2 regions of the Pseudoalteromonas sp. APC 3355 genome follow, and region 1 is predicted to be linked to the other one. Evidence: predicted binding sites of a transcription regulator. Region 1 holds the regulator's gene; the other holds the start of a gene.
The links. Region 1 encodes sigma-54, which starts transcription at its own class of promoters, with help from an activator protein. Its sites were predicted from a motif close to GTTGGCACGNNNNTNGNNT; they were not measured.
Positions count from the first base shown of each region.

Region 2: a site for sigma-54 is predicted at 2,976-2,994, ahead of QMA08_RS08990 (hemerythrin domain-containing protein). Genes of this name have one in related genera too.

Region 1 covers NZ_JASDDB010000002.1:9,377-22,215, forward strand. Annotated here, with positions in the region: gene QMA08_RS03275 (EAL domain-containing protein) at 1-1,875, shown strand, start outside; gene QMA08_RS03280 (YgiQ family radical SAM protein) at 2,007-4,184, shown strand; gene QMA08_RS03285 (protein disulfide oxidoreductase) at 4,343-4,750, opposite strand; gene mgtE (magnesium transporter) at 4,952-6,310, opposite strand; gene QMA08_RS03295 (HPr family phosphocarrier protein) at 6,442-6,714, opposite strand; gene rapZ (RNase adapter RapZ) at 6,757-7,602, opposite strand; gene ptsN (PTS IIA-like nitrogen regulatory protein PtsN) at 7,621-8,073, opposite strand; gene hpf (ribosome hibernation promoting factor) at 8,078-8,365, opposite strand; gene QMA08_RS03315 (RNA polymerase factor sigma-54) at 8,392-9,891, opposite strand; gene lptB (LPS export ABC transporter ATP-binding protein) at 9,961-10,686, opposite strand; gene lptA (lipopolysaccharide transport periplasmic protein LptA) at 10,683-11,228, opposite strand; gene lptC (LPS export ABC transporter periplasmic protein LptC) at 11,218-11,772, opposite strand; gene kdsC (3-deoxy-manno-octulosonate-8-phosphatase KdsC) at 11,769-12,320, opposite strand; gene QMA08_RS03340 (KpsF/GutQ family sugar-phosphate isomerase) at 12,321-12,839, opposite strand, start outside.
Region 2 covers NZ_JASDDB010000004.1:183,987-189,787, forward strand. Annotated here, with positions in the region: gene QMA08_RS08970 (GGDEF domain-containing protein) at 1-1,849, shown strand, start outside; gene QMA08_RS08975 (DUF6500 family protein) at 1,886-2,104, opposite strand; gene QMA08_RS08980 (hypothetical protein) at 2,134-2,388, opposite strand; gene QMA08_RS08985 (hypothetical protein) at 2,448-2,702, opposite strand; gene QMA08_RS08990 (hemerythrin domain-containing protein) at 3,034-3,459, shown strand; gene QMA08_RS08995 (plasma-membrane proton-efflux P-type ATPase) at 3,559-5,801, opposite strand, start outside.

The DNA.
Region 1 (12,839 bases):
CAACATGTAAGAATTATTTTAAGAACAGGGCAAGCTGGTAATACACCAGAGGAAAAAGTAATACGTGAGTACGACATAAATGATTATAAAACTAAAACAGAACTCACTCGCTCTAAATTAGTAACATCGCTCATAACCGCTATTCGCTCTTACGAGCAGGTATGCCAGCTTGAATATCAAAGTGATGCAATGAACACGATTGTTTCTGCATCAAAGTCTATTTTAGGGCTTACTGATATTAAGCAACTATGCAAAGAAATCATCAAGCACATGAGTATTATTTTAAAGTGTTCACCTCGAGGGCTTGTGTGCAGCAAATTAGATGGCGATGACTTTATTCAAGTCTTAGGTGGTTGTGGGCATTACGAAAACTACTTTGGTGAAAAATTAATTAATGTTGATAGCAAAGTATTTAAACAAGTCGAGTCGTGTTTTGATTTATCAAAGCATCAACATACAGACTCAAGTGCAACATTTGTATTAAAAAGTAAGCATAGAAAAGCGGCTTTATATATAGAATGTGACCATGTTCCTTTGCAAGCACAATTGCAGTTTGCTGAAATCTTCTTAACAAATGTGAGTGTGGCCCTCGATAATATAAGGCTGTTTGTAAAGTTAAGAGATGCAGCTTATAAAGATGTGCTTACAGGTATTTCAAATCGTACCAACTTTATTGAACGGGTAGGGCGTTATCAAAAGCCGCACGTGAATGATTATGTATTTGTACTACTTGATATAGTTAATTTTGCTGATATTAATAACGGCTTAGGGCAAGAGGTCGGCAATAAAGTATTAATTGGCATTGTGCAAAGGTTAAAAGAAAACTACCCAACAGCTAAATTATTATCTCGTATTGGTGCTGATGTTTTTGGTTTTATTATTCGTCAAGATGAACTCGACCTAAAAAAATTGAATGAGCAGTTAGGTGTACCATTTTGCGCAGAAGAGCATACATTGCCTATCGATTTTAGATTGGGTTTATGCCAACAGCAAGACTTTCAAAGTAGCGGGATTGATACACTTAAAGTTGCTTATATTGCACTTAATCAAGCTAAAAAAACAAAACACAAAGAGGGAATTTATTACAGTGTAGACATGCAAGATAAAATGGCTTGGCGCATAGGAATTATTAGACAATTACGCCATGATTTTGCTCGAAACAAGTTAGAGGTATGGTATCAACCTCAACTTTCATTAGATGACTTGTCTTTAATTGGGTGTGAGGCATTACTTAGGTGGCCCACTGGTAATGGATCATATATATCGCCAGCGGTATTTGTTCCACTTGCAGAAGATGCGGGTTTGATTGTTGATATAGGGCAGTGGGTTTTAGAGCAAGCTTGCCAACAACAAAAGCGCCTAGAAAATATGGGTACCGAAATTTGTATTGCGGTTAATGTGTCTGTTCCGCAGTTTAAAGTAAAAGGTTATGCTCAAAACGTTAAAAATACATTATTAAAATATGGTGTTAAGCCAAAAAACATAGAATTAGAAGTCACTGAAAGCGTAGTAATGGATGAACTCGAAACTGTTATTAATACACTTAGAGAGCTTCAAGAGCTAGGGATGGAAGTTGCTATTGATGACTTTGGGACTGGCTTTTCATCGCTTAGTTATATACAAAGTTTACCCTTGGATAGATTGAAAATAGATCGTGCATTTATTAAAGATCTGCCAAATGATGACACTGGCGCTATTGCTGCCTTAGTTATTTCTCTTGGTGCTAAGTTGGGTTTAAAAACGATTGCTGAAGGCGTTGAAACACAAGAACAAGCCCAGTTCTTAAAAAACTTAGGCTGTGATGAGGTACAAGGTTTTATGTATGCTAAACCCATGCCTGAGCATGAATTGATAGAATTTATAAATAAACGCTAAAAAAGATTAACTTATTATTTAAGCTAATGAACGATTTAGAATTTAAAGCGCGATATGCTTTGACTACTTTGTATATATAAAGAATTTAGTAGGGTATAATTCGCGCCTTTTGTTATTCTACGGCCACAATTATGAGCACACTCAAAGCTAAGCGCGCCTTATTTTCATACCCTAAATACTGGGCTGAATGTTATGGCACCGCGCCATTTTTACCAACTACACGTGAAGAAATGGATGCACTTGGCTGGGATAGTTGCGACATAATAATAATTAGTGGTGATGCGTATGTTGATCATCCTAGTTTTGGGATGGCGGTAATTGGCCGTGTACTTGAAGCGCAAGGCTTTAGAGTGGGGATTATTGCCCAACCGGCATGGGACTCTAAAGATGCATTTATGGAACTTGGCAGACCGAATTTATTTTTTGGTGTAACAGCCGGCAACATGGATTCGATGATCAACCGCTATACAGCGGAAAAGCGCATGCGCCACGATGATGCTTACACGCCTAATAACGTTGGCGGTAAGCGCCCAGATCGCGCCGTGATGATTTACTCGCAAAAATGCCGTGAAGCATACAAAGGTATCCCAATTGTTATTGGCGGTATTGAAGCCAGCCTTCGCCGTATTGCTCATTACGACTATTGGCAGGAAAAAGTACGCCGTAGTATTTTGTTTGATGCAAAAGCCGATATTTTAATTTACGGTAACGCAGAGCGCCCGCTAGTTGAAGTTGCACACCGTATTGCGGCGGGTGAAACGATGGATACGATTCAGGATATTCGCGGCACGGCTGTTATTCGAAAAGAGCCTCTACCTGGTTGGCGTGGCAGTGATTCTACCGCTATTGATAAAATTGGTAAAATCGACCCTATTCCAAACCCATATGGCGCGGATGATGTTGGCTGTAGTAAATCAGAATTTAAACAAGCCGGTATTGATTTAAAAGCAGAAGCGGCAAAACCAATCATGGTTCAGCCTGCACGTCCTAAGCCGTGGGAAAAAACTTATGTTAAGTTACCTGCTTATGAGCAAGTAAGTGTTAACAAACCTTTATACGCCCATGCCTCGCGAATTTTACATCAAGAAACAAATCCTGGTTGTGCAAGGGCGCTTTACCAACGACATGGCGATCGCTCTATTTGGGTAAACCCGCCAGCTTATCCATTAGAAACACATGAAATGGATGCTGTATTTGGTTTGCCATATCAGCGTATTCCTCACCCAAGTTATGGTGATGCTAAAATCCCTGCTTACGATATGATTAAAACGTCAGTTAATATTATGCGTGGCTGTTTTGGTGGTTGTTCGTTTTGCTCAATTACAGAGCATGAGGGGCGCATTATTCAAAGTCGTTCGCAAGAATCTATTATTGAAGAAATTGAACAAATTAGAGATAAAGTCCCCGGCTTTACTGGTGTTATTTCTGATTTAGGTGGCCCAACGGCGAATATGTATAAGCTGCGCTGTACTAGTAAAAAGGCCGAGAGTACCTGTAGACGCTTATCATGTGTGTATCCAGATATTTGTAAACACATGGATACAGATCATACGCCAACAATAGATTTATATAAAAAAGCACGTGAAGTTAAGGGTATTAAAAAGGTATTGATTGCTTCAGGTGTACGTTACGATTTAGCTGTACGCGACCCGCGTTACGTTAAAGAATTAGTAACGCATCATGTAGGCGGTTACTTAAAAATAGCGCCAGAGCATACAGAGGATGGTCCATTATCAAAAATGATGAAACCAGGTATGGGAGCGTACGATCAATTTAAAGAACTATTTGATAAGTACTCTAAAGAAGCCGGTAAAAAGCAGTATTTAATACCTTACTTTATATCTGCTCACCCAGGTACAAAAGATGAAGACATGGTAAACATGGCTTTATGGCTTAAATCAAACGACTTTAAGCTTGATCAGGTACAAAATTTTTACCCATCACCTATGGCTAATGCGACAACTATTTACCATACAGAGATGAACTCTTTACGTAATATAAAAAACAACTCAGAAGTTGTTCCAGTACCTAAAGGCGCACGCCAACGTAGATTACATAAAGCTATTTTACGCTACCACGATGCAGCTGGTTGGCCAATGATACGTGAAGCTCTACGTAAAATGGGTAAAGCTAATTTAATTGGTAAAGGGCCTAACTGTTTAGTGCCAGAAGAAGGGCGCGATGAAAAAGCAGGTAAAGGTGGTAAAAAAAGTGGGCGTCCGGCACTAACGCGACATAGCGGTTTTAGCCAATTTAAAAAGGCAAACACTAAGCCAAAAGTGGGCGGTAATCGTCAAAGCACACGTTAGTAATTTTATTTGCTAATAGATAAGTTTAATTGCGGTACGCGCTTTTTCATGCGCAAATTAAGTAAGCCTTGCTCTTTATTATCTATATTATTGTAGGTGATAAAGGGTGAGGTTTTAGAGCCCCTCTCTTTAGATATCCTGTGCTAAGTTTAGCTTTTTTAAAGCATTGATGATAACCACAAACGCAATTTAAGTGACCATAACGGCTGAATGCCGGTGAGTCCTTGCGTCATTTTATTATCTTTTAAGATTATATAAGATGGCGTGACTTGTCCCTGCCAATCGGAAAATATCTCCCCGTGTTGATCGTTAACAGTACTGAAGCTGTAGCCTTGCTCATTTAAATAATCATGCAGCTCTTGATCAGAGCCTGATTTTATCGCGATGCTCACAACGGGGTATTTATTCTCGTTTGCGAGTTCGTTTATGGCAGGGGAGGTAATACTACAAATAGGGCACCAAGTTCCCCAAAAATACACAAGCGTGGGTTTATCTTGGCTCATTGCTGCTAAATCAATGTTTTGCCCTTTATAATCGATTAATTGTAATTGAGGATTTGCTGGCATGACAGGTTGCCGCCACCAATTGACGGCGGTATAAATGACAAAAAATATAGAGCCATATACCAGTACACTTTTTAATATGGATACGCTTTTTTGTTTTAGCGTTTTTTTAGGTATGTCATTTTTATGTTTGGTATCCGTTGCCATAGCTACTGATTTACCCTAAGTATTTTTACTGTAGTTTTTACATTTAAAGCGTTTAATTTATATCAGCAACCATGTAGCAGTACCTAAAAAGGCGAATATACCAACAATATCTGTCACCGTGGTTAGCACCACACTCCCTGCAAGAGCAGGGTCTATATTCATTCTTTTAAGAATTATTGGAATACTTGCACCAGCAACACCTGCCACCACTAAGTTCATAAACATAGCGAAGGCAAGTACGCCACCAAGCATAAAGTCCCACTGCCATAGCGCAATAACACCCGCAATTAATAGTGACCATAAAATACCGTTTAGCGCGCCAATGGCCAGTTCTTTCATCATCAAGAAACGTTGGTTTGTTTGGTTTATATGACCTACAGCAATACCACGGATAACAAGCGTTAATGATTGGCTACCAGCAACACCACCCATAGAAGGGACAATACCGTTAAGCACAGCCAAAATAGGGAGCACATCTAAAGTGCCTTCAAAAAAGCTAGCTACAAAAGCAGCAGCAAGTGCGGTTAGTAAATTAACTCCTAGCCAAACTGAGCGTTTTTTAGAGCTTTTTAGTACAGGCGCGAATGTATCCTCTTCATCATCAAGACCGGCTAGGCTTAATAAGCTATGCTCGGCATCTTCTCGGATTACATCAACGATGTCATCGATAGTAACACGACCGAGGAGTTGGTCGTTATCGTCCACCACAGGGGCCGATATCCAATTATGACGCTCAAATAATTGCGCTACTTCACTTTCATCCATTGAGATTGGGATAGACTCACAATCTTCATCCATTAAATCGCGGACAATTTTTTCTGGCGGATTAGTTAATAATGTACTCAGCGATAAAGCGCCTATAAAGCAGTTATGTTTATCAACAACATATAAATCATCTGTACCCTCTGGTAGCTCACCACGCAGCCTAATATAACGAAGTACAACATCGAGTGTTACATCAGGGCGAATGGTCACCGTATCGGTGTTCATTAGCGCACCAGCTGAACGCTCTTGATATGACAGTGCTTGCGTGGCACGTTCACGGTCTTGAATGTCCATCGCGCTAACAACGTCTTTATAGACGGTATCTGGCAGGCTACGTAATACTTCACCTAAGTCATCGTGGCCCATATCTTCAGTTGCGGCGGCAATGTGCTTAGGTTCCATTTGGGCAATAATGCCTAAACGAACATCTTCAGATAATTCTTCAAGAACATCACCCTGCACATCAGGATCGACCAATTGCCAAAGCAGTCGGCGAATTTTATGCGGTGATGATTCTAATAATAATGCGGTATCACAAGGAGCCGTTTTTGCGAGCATGCGCCTAACTTGAACAAATTGACCACTATTGAGTGACTTCGTCACCTGTTTTAGTTGTTGTAGTGGGTAATCTTGTTCAAAAGCTTCTGGCATTGGCGTCCTTTATAAATTGTTATATTACTTTATGGGGGGAGGTGAGTTAACTGGCGTTACTAACCTATTTATTTTATATATCTGTCTTAATTGAAGCATTAGTAATGCGAATATTGTTTTTATAAAACAGGTTATTCTTGTTCATTAAAGCGTTGTGCTATTAATTCTCCAACAGCGTGTAAAGCTTGCTCAGAATCAGGGCCTTTACAAACAACTTTAACTTCTTTTCCTTGGCTACTTTCAAGTAACATTAATGCAAGTACGCTATCGCCTGCGGCTTCTTTGTCATCTTGGAATAATGTGATTGTAGCATCAAATTGTACTGCTAATTGCGCAAGCACAGTAGCTGCTCTGGCGTGTAAGCCTAATTTGTTTTTTATTAAAAAGGTATCTTCACAATGCATAACTTACTCTACCTAAGCTGAACAGGTGATTATTCAGCTATATTATTTTTCTTGCTCGCGATGGCGAATTTTTACATTGGGATGTGTCATTGCAAAACTTTCACCGATAGTTTGCGCTAAATACACAGAGCGATGTTGCCCGCCTGTACACCCAATAGCAATGGTTAAATAACTGCGGTTATTTCTTTCTAAATGCGGTAACCACGTTTGTACAAATGTTTGAATTTGCCATGTGAATTTTTGCACTATGCTGTGATTAGCTAAATAGTCTTTAACCGGTTGATCTAACCCATTTAAAGGCTTCAACTCTGGTTCCCAGTGTGGATTTGGTAAAAAGCGTGCATCAAATACGTAGTCTGCTTCTTTTGGTATACCGTGTTTAAAACCAAATGATTCAAATGTGACAATCAGTTGCTTATCTTTTTTACCTAAAATCTTTTCACGAATAGATTCAGCGAGTTGATGAACACTTAAATCAGTCGTATCTATCATAAAGTCGGCGCGAGTGGTTAATACATCAAGTAATTCTTTTTCTTTTTTGATGGCTAAATCAAGCGGCAACGAGTCTATTGATAGTGGGTGTAATCTGCGTGTTTCTGAAAAGCGTTTGATCAATGTCTGATCGTCGCTATCTAAATAAAACAACGTAGGGTTTGCAAAGCCAGGCAAGTATTCAAGAATATCGTTAAATTCATCTTGTTCTTTAGGGATGTTGCGCACATCAATGCTAACAGCAATTTTATCGTAGCTATCAGACACACTGCGAACTAATGAAGGTAGTAGGTTTACTGGAATATTATCAACGCAATAATAACCTAAATCTTCTACAACGCGCAAAGCAACCGACTTGCCAGAACCAGAACGGCCGCTTATGATAATTAACTCCATTTAACACCCTTTATAAAACTATGATTGATCGACAATAACTTGGTAAAGCTCAGTATCAGATTTTGCACTGCGTAACTGTTTACAAAAATCTTTGTTGTTTAGTTTATCAGCAATGGTTGCTAGAGTCTTTAAGTGCTGCTGGTTATCGCCATCTGGTACGATGAGTGCGACAAAAATATCAACAGGGCGATTATCGATTGCATCAAAGTTTATTGGAGTTTCGCTAACGAGCACTAAAGCCAAAGGCTCTTCTGCACCGCTCATTCTTCCATGAGGAATAGCAATGCCACGTCCTATACCTGTACTACCTAATTTCTCTCTGCTCATTAAAGCATTAAGAATATCTTGTTGCGGTAAATACGGAAGTTTGTCGTGAGCAAGTTCGCTAATGAACTCTAAAATTCTTTTTTTGCTATTAAAAAGGACCGCAGCTTTGCTGCAGTCCTGGCATATAAGTGAACTTAATTTCATCATATTAGTGTCGAGCAAGCTTCTCTTTGTGTTTGATTACTTGGCGATCGAGCTTGTCGATCAACGAGTCAATAGCGGCATACATATCTTGATGTTCTGTAGAGGCAAATAGCTCAGCACCGCTTACGTGTATTGTGGCTTCTGCTTTTTGATTTAATTTTTCTACATCGAGAATGACATGAACATTATTTATATGATCAGAGTGTCTTTCAAGCTTCGCAAATTTAGTATTAATATAGTCTCTTAGTGAATCGGTTAATTCTACGTGACGACCAGTTAAGTTTAGTTGCATAAGCATTACCCTCTTAGTTTAGCGTCTTAAATCAGACTTTTACGCTGATTTGACGGTGGAATAGCAAGAGATTCGCGGTATTTTGCGATTGTACGTCTTGCTACTTTAATTCCTTGCTCAGCCAATATATCCGCTATTTTGCTATCACTCAATGGTTTTGCTGAGTTTTCTGCTGCGATTAATTTTCGGATAAGCGCACGTATTGCTGTAGATGAACATTCACCACCGTTTTCAGTACTTACATGGCTTGAGAAAAAGTATTTAAGCTCAAATATACCACGGGGTGTATGCATGTACTTTTGAGTAGTTACGCGTGAAATTGTCGATTCGTGCATTTCTACCATTTCAGCGACATCATTTAAAACCATTGGTTTCATGGCTTCAGGGCCATGTTCAAAAAAGCCTTGTTGTTGCTTAACAATACAATTAGTAACTTTTAATAGCGTGTCGTTTCTACTTTCTAAGCTTTTAATAAACCATTTAGCTTCTTGTAAATGTGAGCGAATAAACTGGCTGTCGCCACTTGATTTTACAGTGCGAGACATTGCCGCGTATTGGCTATTAACACGAATTTTAGGCATGCTATCTGGGTTTAATTCAACAACCCAGCGGCCTTTAATTTTTTTAACTGACACATCAGGAATAACATACTCAGATTCTTCCCTTACAATAGTATCTGCAGGTTTTGGGTTGAGAGTATGTATTAGTGTCATTACTTCTTTAAGCTCTTCTTCTTTGAGCTTAGTTTTTTTCATTAATGTACGATAGTCGCGAGCTGCTAATAGATCAATATGCTCGGTTAAAATCATTTTCGTTTCATTAATGTAAGGTGTTTCTTTATCAAATTGATTAAGCTGAATACACAAACACTCTTGTAAACTACGTGCAGCAATACCAACAGGATCAAACAGTTGGATGCGTTTTAATACCGCTTCAATTTCATCAAGTTCAACTTCGTTATCATCTTCGTTTTCTTGATTAAAGCTTTCTAAAATTTCTTCGCAACTGAGAGTTAAAATACCTGAATCATCGACGGCTTCTACAATCGCAATAGCGATGGCTTCATCGGTAGGGCTAAATGGTGTTAGTTGTAATTGCCACATTAAATACTCATGGAGCGTTTCAGTAGAGGCGCCTTGGTATATTGATTCGTCTTCAGGCATTGGACCTGATGAGGCTGCAGGAGCGGCACTCATGTACTCATCCCAACTAACATCCATAGCCATGTCGTCACTTAGCGTGTCTTTTGCAAGTGCTTCACCAGTATCTTGTTCGTATTCGCTCGGAGCATCATCAGCAGATGCGCTAACAGTTATGTCATCGGTATCAGCTTTTTGCTCGTTTTTACCAGCAGCGTCTTCAGAATAGTCTGCCTCTTCAACCTCTAATAGTGGATTACTGTCGAGAGCTTCTTGTATTTCTTGCTGGAGATCCAATGTACTGAGTTGCAACAAACGAATAGCTTGTTGCAACTGTGGAGTCATTGTAAGTTGCTGGCCCATGCGCAGCTGTAGTGATTGCCTCATGTATCTCTAACAATCCTTTTATGTTGTTATAATTAATACTAGCAGATGCTTAAAGACATGGCGTAAATGTTACAGCCTAAATTGCTCGCCTAAGTAAACATCGCGTACTGTTTTATCATTTAATACGTGTTCTGGAGTACCTGATGCAATCAGCTCCCCATGAGAAACAATGTAGGCTTTTTCACAAACATCAAGGGTCTCTCTTACGTTATGGTCGGTAATTAATACACCAATCCCACGATTTTTAAGATGTTCTATTATTTTCTTTATATCTAATACCGAAATAGGGTCAACACCGGCAAACGGTTCATCCAGTAGTATAAATTTAGGATCTGCTGCCAGCGCTCGTGCTATTTCTACACGACGACGTTCTCCACCCGACAATGCCATACCTTGGCTATCACGAATGTGTTGTATGCTAAATTCATCTAATAAGTTATTGAGCGTGTCTTCTCTGGCTTGTTTATTTAGTTCTTTGCGCGTTTCTAAAATGGCCATTAAGTTTTGATAAACAGTCAGCTTTCTAAAAATTGATGACTCTTGCGGTAAGTAGCCTATGCCTAATCTAGCACGACTATGCATAGGTAAAAGAGTAATATCGTTATCATCAATAGATATTTTACCTTTGTCGCTAGGAACAAGCCCTACAATCATATAAAAAGTCGTTGTTTTACCAGCACCGTTAGGGCCAAGTAAGCCAACTATACTGCCAGCTTGTACTTCAAGGCCGACGTTTTTTACAACTTCACGACCTTTATAGCTTTTTGCCAATAGTTCTGCTTTTAATGTGCTCATGGTTGACCTTTATCGCCTTTTTTACTTTTTTTAGTTTCGATCGGTACTAAAATTGTGTGAACGCGGTCAGTTGAGTTTTCATCTTTTTCGGCACTGATGAGCTGCTGCTCTATGTCGTAGGTAATGCTTTTAGCATTTATTTTTTGTCCGGCTTGCGATACTTGTGCATTACCAACAAGCGTTAAAAAACGCTTAGATACATCATAACGTACTTCGTCAGCACTGGCGCTCATAGTCGTGCCGTCTGATTGCTTTTCTTCAAAGTGCGCAGGGCTACCTGTGGCAATTAATAATTGTTTATTATCACCAAGTTCATCACGTTTGTGTACTTCTAGGCGATCGGCTGTAATGCGGCGATCACCGTGAATTATCTCAACGTTTTTCTCAAAAATACCCACATTAGCTTTCAATTGACCTTCTTGCTTGTCGGCACTTATTGAAATTTGATTGGCAGCAGGTTGCGTGTTTTGCTCTGCAGCACTACTATTAAACGCTAGTATAAGTGTAGGAATTATCAGTGATTTTAATATTTTATTGGTCATAATATATGGTTCGCGTATGGTTAATTAGTTTTATCACTTCGGTTTTTAAGTCGGCCTCTAGGCCTTTACCAGTGATTTTTAAATTGGGTCCAGTGATAATGACGGGTTGCTCCGAACGCATTGTTAATAGCTTTATATCTACCTGAATATTATCAGCATTGATTTTGTCTATCATGGCGTTATCGGTTAAATTTTTGGCAACCACATTACCTTCTAAAATTAATTGTTTATCTTCGTATAATGTTGCTTCGTCTGCATTTATTTGCCACGTTTGTTGTTCGTTATATAAAGTAAAAATGGGTTTTTCGAAAAACGTGAAACCTAATTGCTGGTATAGCTCCATTTTAGCCGCAGTGACTTTGTGGCTAATTTTACCTTGCTCATCATATGCTGTCTGTTTGAGCTCAATAGCTATGTAATCAGGCTTAGCAATAACTTCTGGCTCAGCCTGAGGCACAATATTTGTTTGTGTAAAATAAGGGTACCAAAGCCAAACCATACAGCTAATGAATAAAACGCTTAATATTATGCGCGCTGCATTCATGAACTAGTGCCTTGTGTAGTCAATGCTTTACCATTTTCAAGCATGAGCAAATCGGTGAGCTCTCTCACAGCACCAAAACCACCAGGCATTTGCGTTACATAGTGTGACAAACGCTTAATAAGTGGGTGGGCATCATTTACTGCAACGGCAAAGCCTACTAACTCCATAACAGGCATGTCAGGACCGTCATCACCAATATAAGCAATTTGTTCATCGCTAAGGTTGAGTTTATCTTTTAATTCTTGATAGGCAATGAGCTTATTTTCTTGGCCTTGATAAATATGCTGTACGGTTAAGCTGCTCATACGTTGTTGTACTATCTGTGAATGACGACCAGTAATAACAGCTACTTCAAAGCCACTGTTTATAAGTGCTTTAATGCCAAAACCATCTTTTGTATTAAATGCTTTTAGCTCTTCACCTTGATTGCCAAGGTAAATACGGCCATCAGAAAATACACCATCAATATCGCATATAAGTAGTTTTACTTTTTTAGCGCGTGCTTTTGCATCATCGCTCAGCGGTTGATAGAGTTCTTCAAATTGCATTTATAACACTCCTGCTTTTAATAGGTCTTGCATATTTAATGCGCCAATAGGTTGGTTTTTCTCATTGACGACGATTAGGCCATTTATACGTTTACGTTCCATAATATTGAGCGCTTCAGCGGCTAAAATATCTTGTGTAGCTGTAGTGCATGACTTAGTCATAACAACATCTATTTGTGTTGTATGAATGTCAATTCTTTGCTCTAAAATACGACGTAAGTCACCATCGGTAAATAACCCTACGAGTTGCTGATTTTCATCAACAATGGCTGTCATACCTAACCCTTTAGCTGACATTTCTATTAGGGCATCTTTAACTGTTTGTGAAACATCAATAATAGGTGTATTTGCGCCGCTGTGCATAACATCTTTTAAAGTAAGTAATAAGCGCTTGCCTAAACTACCACCTGGGTGAGATAGCGCGAAGTCATCAGCTGTAAAGCCGCGAGCTTCTAATAATGCAACTGCCATGGCATCGCCCATCGCAAGCGTTGCAGTGGTACTTGATGTAGGGGCTAG
Region 2 (5,801 bases), on a different contig from region 1:
TTTACTTTTTAGTAAACTTGCCTCAGCTAAGGGCGACTCATTAAGTGCAACTTTACATGCGCTAGACTTTGACACGACTCAAGTCCTGATCAACAACATAAAACTGAATGAATTAGACTATCTTCAAAATGGAGACAAACTCACTCAAGCGTTTAAAATAAGCAAAGATCAAAATTGGAAAAAACTTCATTTAGAAGCGGCCGCTTTGTATGCGGAGTTACTTTTTAGACAAGAAAAATACGCAGCGTTAAACACTCACTTATCCTATTACTTGAAGAACAAAGAGTTACCAAACCAAAAAAGTGTATATTTATTATTTCTCGAATCACAACTCAAGTCTCTAGCGAGGGATGCAAACCCAGCTCCAGCACACACGCTAGCCACAAAATTAGAAGAGAGCTTGCAACAGCATTCATCTAAAGGAAAAATTATTATTTTACGAGCACTTGCTTACTATTACACCGATACAGACGCATTGAAAAAGACCCTAAATGTTGCACTAGAGGGGCTAGAATTAGCATTAAAAGATGACGATTCAGCATCTCAGGGATACTTTTTTAGAAAAATAGCCGATGCATATAATTATCTAAACGAAAAAGACAAAGCCATATATTATGCAAAAAAAGCGGTTGCGGCATATGAGCAAACACAAGATGGGCTTTTTACTGCAAAAGCATATTGGAGTTTAGGCAATATATTGCTCGAGATAAAAAAACCTAAAGATGCCTTAATATACCTAGACAAAGCATTGTTCTACTTTAAAAAAGCTAATATGCAAAAAGGCTTAACCTTTGCCCAATACTCAATTGCTAGCATTGAGTACTTACAAGCAAACTACGATAAAGCTTTAACTTTAACTAAAGAAAACATTGAACTTGCTCGTTCTGCAGGTGTACACGACATGCAACTCGCATCGCTCATTTTGTTAGCTGACATATATATAAAACTAGATTTACTAGATCAAGCAAATGAAGTAAACGATGAGGTATTTTTAAACTTAGATAAGTTCAGCCGCAGTATTTATAAAGCCGATTTTTTAAGTAAACGCTATGAGCTAAAGCGACGCCTTAACTACACTGACGAGGCTTTTGAAGCAATTGAACAAAAGCTCCTTTATACAAAAAAACACTACGAAGCTACCAGTGAAAGTAATATAAAAACACTACAGGTACAGTTTGAAGTAAAAGAAAAAGAAGAAAAAATACAGCAACTAGAGTACGCAAAAGACATTAGTGAACTACAAGCTAAAGAAGAGTACCAACAAAAAATAATTTGGCGACTCAGCGCTGCTATAGCGTTTATTTTAGTGATTGCTTCATTATTTTTATTTTATAGGCAAGCTCGACAACGTCAAAAATATCACGATATTTCATTAACAGATTATCTAACAAATAGCCCTAATCGCAGAGGAATAATGCTCGCCGCAGAAGCAAAGCTTGATGAAGGTAAAATGACGATAGCAATTGTTGACTTAGACTACTTTAAAAAAGTTAACGACCAATTTGGTCACGATGTTGGAGATTTAGTTCTTATTGCCTTTGCAAAGGCTGCAAAAGAAACACTAAGTGGTGACCATCAGTTTGGCCGCTACGGCGGCGAAGAATGGTTGTTTGCACTAAATTCGGTTGACGAACTAGCTATTCGAGATATATTTGACCAGCTCGCCACTAGGTTTACCGAGCATTGTAGTAATATAAAAGACCTTCCTAGTAATACACAAATCACTTTTAGTGTGGGAGCCTCTGTAAGTAACCCTTTAAAAAGCACACTAGATGTTCTTATTAAGCATGCAGATAAATTACTTTATAAAGCAAAAGAAAACGGAAGAAACCAAGTCGTTGTTGATTAAATAAACACAGCTAAAAGTACTTGCTCAGTTAATTGACTAAAGTCCATCTAAAACCATCTGTTTAATTTTATGTGCTTTTACAAAATGATCTAATTTATGGGTGTGTATCCACCAAGTAGCAGCTTCCATAAGTAGCTCTGGGTCGTCGTTTTTATTAGCAAAAAATGCATAAAAAGAAAGCCCTACATTTTCGCCTTTAGCTGCTATTTTTTTATCGCACACGGTAATTATTTTTGCTCTTAGTTCTTCCCTCATACATACCTTATTTAATTATATTTTTACTATTAAAATACGCCATTTAAAAAGCTAACGATTAGCTGTAAAAGGCTTCTATCAACCAAGCCATGATTCTCAAGCTCTTTATTAGGCGTATTTACTTTTGCAGCTTTGCATTCATTATCTAATGTCTCATTTTTACGTGTATCGGTTTCGTATGCAATATCTGCTTGGTCCATACATTTTGCCGAGCCTGCATAAGGCTGCGCCGCACAAGCGCTTAGTAATAAAAAAAGTGAAATTGCTATCAACAATTGCTTCATAACTAATCCTATTTTTACGCAAATTATTTACTTTAAATTACAGCTGCAAGTTAGCCTATTTACTTTTCTACCACCATTGCAAAAAATTCAAAAAAGAACGTACCGATGGCATCAAAAAAAGTGTCATTTTTTTCATCCTTTTTAATTTGTGCGCTAATGCATTGATTGTAAACCTGTGAGCTTGTTTGAGCGCCATTTCGATCAACCATTTCAGCCTCTTCAATGCATAAGTTAGGGTCAGAACGCGGGGCTGTACTACATGCACTCAGTAAAGCGCGCAGTAGTAATGCGGCGACGGGGCTTTTTATGTTCATCCTTAAACTATCCTATTAAGTTAACGTGCTACCTGCATTTATGTGTGAGGGTAATATATGGGTTGTACCCAAATAACACTGACACTTTATCACTGCTATAAAATAAACAACCAGTAAATATTTGTAAGGTTCTGTAGGAATTTATACTCACTTTTATAATTGGTCTGCGCGAAAGCCTGAAATTATTGCATTCATATCACTGTAAAATTTACAGTGATAGCAGCCTAAAAATAAAAAACCAATATAAATTCATTAAAATACAATAACTTAATATTTGGCATTTAGTTTGCTAGTTAATGATATAAGCAAATAAATTGTAAAAGGACTAGTTATGAATATTTTTGAAGCACTACGTCACGACCATGATAAACAACGAGAATTGGTAGATGAACTTATTCAAACACACGGCGACACAGAGCAGCGCCACACGCTAATGGATGAGCTAAAAACAGAATTAGAACAACACGCAAAATTTGAAGAACGTTACTTTTATAACCCACTTATGTTTGATGACTTAACTCATGAAAAAGCGCGCCACAGCGTAGCTGAACATCACGAAATTGATGAATTAATTGAACAACTTGAAGATACCGAAATGAGCTCGTCTGCATGGTTAGTTGCAGCTAAAAAGCTACACCATTTGGTACACCATCATTTAAGTGAAGAAGAACACGAAGTGTTTCAATTAGCGGGTAAAGCACTTACCGAAGGGCAAAAAGAGAGCCTTGCTGAGCAATACAACGACGCTATGCATTAGTTGCATAACATGCAAACCGACTTCCACACACTCCCTGTGTACTTATTGGTTATAAGCCTTATGGCTTATAACCAATTTTTTTATTTTTAAACCTATATGCTAACTCTTCTCTAGCAATGGTGCTTCTGTCGGATCAAAAATTCGATACGCCACTAGCTTTAAACCATCGTTAATAAAAAACCACACCAAAGCATATGCCCACACAGCAAGTGCCCAGCCCCATCCTAGTGGGGTCATAAACACACCATAAACAGCAATAAGTGTTGCTATAACTTGCGTGCCAAATACGGCGACCATTAATATAGCAGACGGTTTAATAGACCAAAATGGACCTCGGGTACGCGCTAAAAATATAGTCAAATGCCCTGCTACAGAAAGTAATAAGTACATTAATGTTTGAAGATGAGGACGGTCGAGTTCAAATACTTTATCTCCTAAGTAAAATAAACCAAAGGCTGCAATTGGCCCTAGAATTCCCAGCACAGATGCAATACTTAAAACGAGCCGCATATTCCATGTTTCGGGCTTATTTTGATAATGTACATTGTCGTATGCAATTGACAAAATGGCGGCATCGTTAAGTAAAGCAAGCATTACAATCATGACTGCTGTTAACGGATAAAAGTTAAAAATTAATATCGCCATTGTCATAAAAAGTAATACGCGCAGAGTTTCAGCAACCCTGTAAATAGCGTAACTGTTCATGCGTTGAAATATTTTTCGGCTTTCTTTAACTGCATCAATTATAACCGACAAGCCATCGGTCATTAATACGATTGATGCTGCTGAACGCGCTGCATCTGTAGCGCCCGATACAGCAATACCACAGTCAGCTTTTTTAAGTGCTGGCGCATCATTTACGCCATCTCCTGTCATACCAACAATGTGCCCTCTATGCTGAAGCACATCAATAATATGGTATTTATGCTCAGGAAATACTTGTGCGAATCCGTCAGCACTCTCAATAGAGTCATCTAACTGCGTTGTTTGGTGATGCTCAGTTGCACCAAATCCACTAGCATCAAGAATGTTTGTCCCTAAACCCAGTTTACTTGCAGTTTCGCGCGCAATGGCCACTTGATCGCCCGTGACCATTTTAACGCTCATACCCATTTCTTTTGCATCGGCAATGGTTTGTATTGCTTCTTCACGCGGTGGATCAAAAAGCGGCAATACGCCTATAAATTGCCATTTACCTTGCTCGTCTGTTTTAGCAACCGCTAAAGAGCGAAACCCACGCGCTGCAAATTCATCTATCGATGCCTCAACTGCAGTTTTAACTGCTTCAATATTAACCGACAAAGCTAAAATAACCTGCGGTGCACCTTTGGTCACTTTAAACGTTTTACCATCAGCATTTTTAACAATTGCTTCAGTACGTTTGCTCACAGGATCAAATGGCTGAAAATGCTCTATATGATAAGAATCTAGATGCTGCTCAGCTTTTACACTTTGTAATACTGCTAAGTCAATCGGATCGTTATTTTCTGAGCGAGATGCTAATGCCGCGTACAATATAACTTGCTCAGCAGAGCCTTTATTTATTGAGTTTTCGATATAAAACGGGTCACCTAATGTTAATAGGTTTTGTGTCAATGTGCCGGTTTTATCGGAACAAAGAATATCAACACCCGCTAGCTCTTCAATTGCAGCTAAACGTGTTACAACCACTTGCTTTTTAGCCAATAAACGAGCGCCCACAGCCATAGTAACTGATAGCACTGTTGGCATGGCGACTGGTATTGCCGCAACGGTTAATACGAGTGCAAACTGCAATGTGGTGATCATTGGATCATCGCGAAACAAAGCAACAATAACTATAAGCAGTACTAAAGCCGCAGCAAGCATTATTAAATAATTACCAATTTTAAGCACTGCTCGCTGAAAATGACTTGCAGTTCGCTCCCCTTGAACTAACTGTGCTGTTTTACCAAAAAAGGTATTAGCGCCGGTTGCGTAAACTATTGCTTCTATTTCCCCTTGGCGAATAATAGAGCCCGAATAAACAGTTTCACCCGCCGACTTTACAACTGGTAACGACTCCCCCGTAAGAGATGATTGATCGACTTCTACGGGATCACCATTTAGCAAACGCGCATCTGCAGGCACTATATCCCCCATCCGCATTCTAATAACATCACCTGGGACAAGTTCGCTGGCATTTAAATTTTGCCACTGAGTATCGCGGCGAACGCGTGCTTTGTTAGCTAATTTTGCTTTTAATGCAGCAATTGCATTACCCGCTTGGTGCTCTTCCCAAAAGCCAACCAATACGTTAGACAGCAATAATACAAGAATAATAAAAAAATCAGCCCAGTGCTTAGCAAGCGCCGATAGAATAA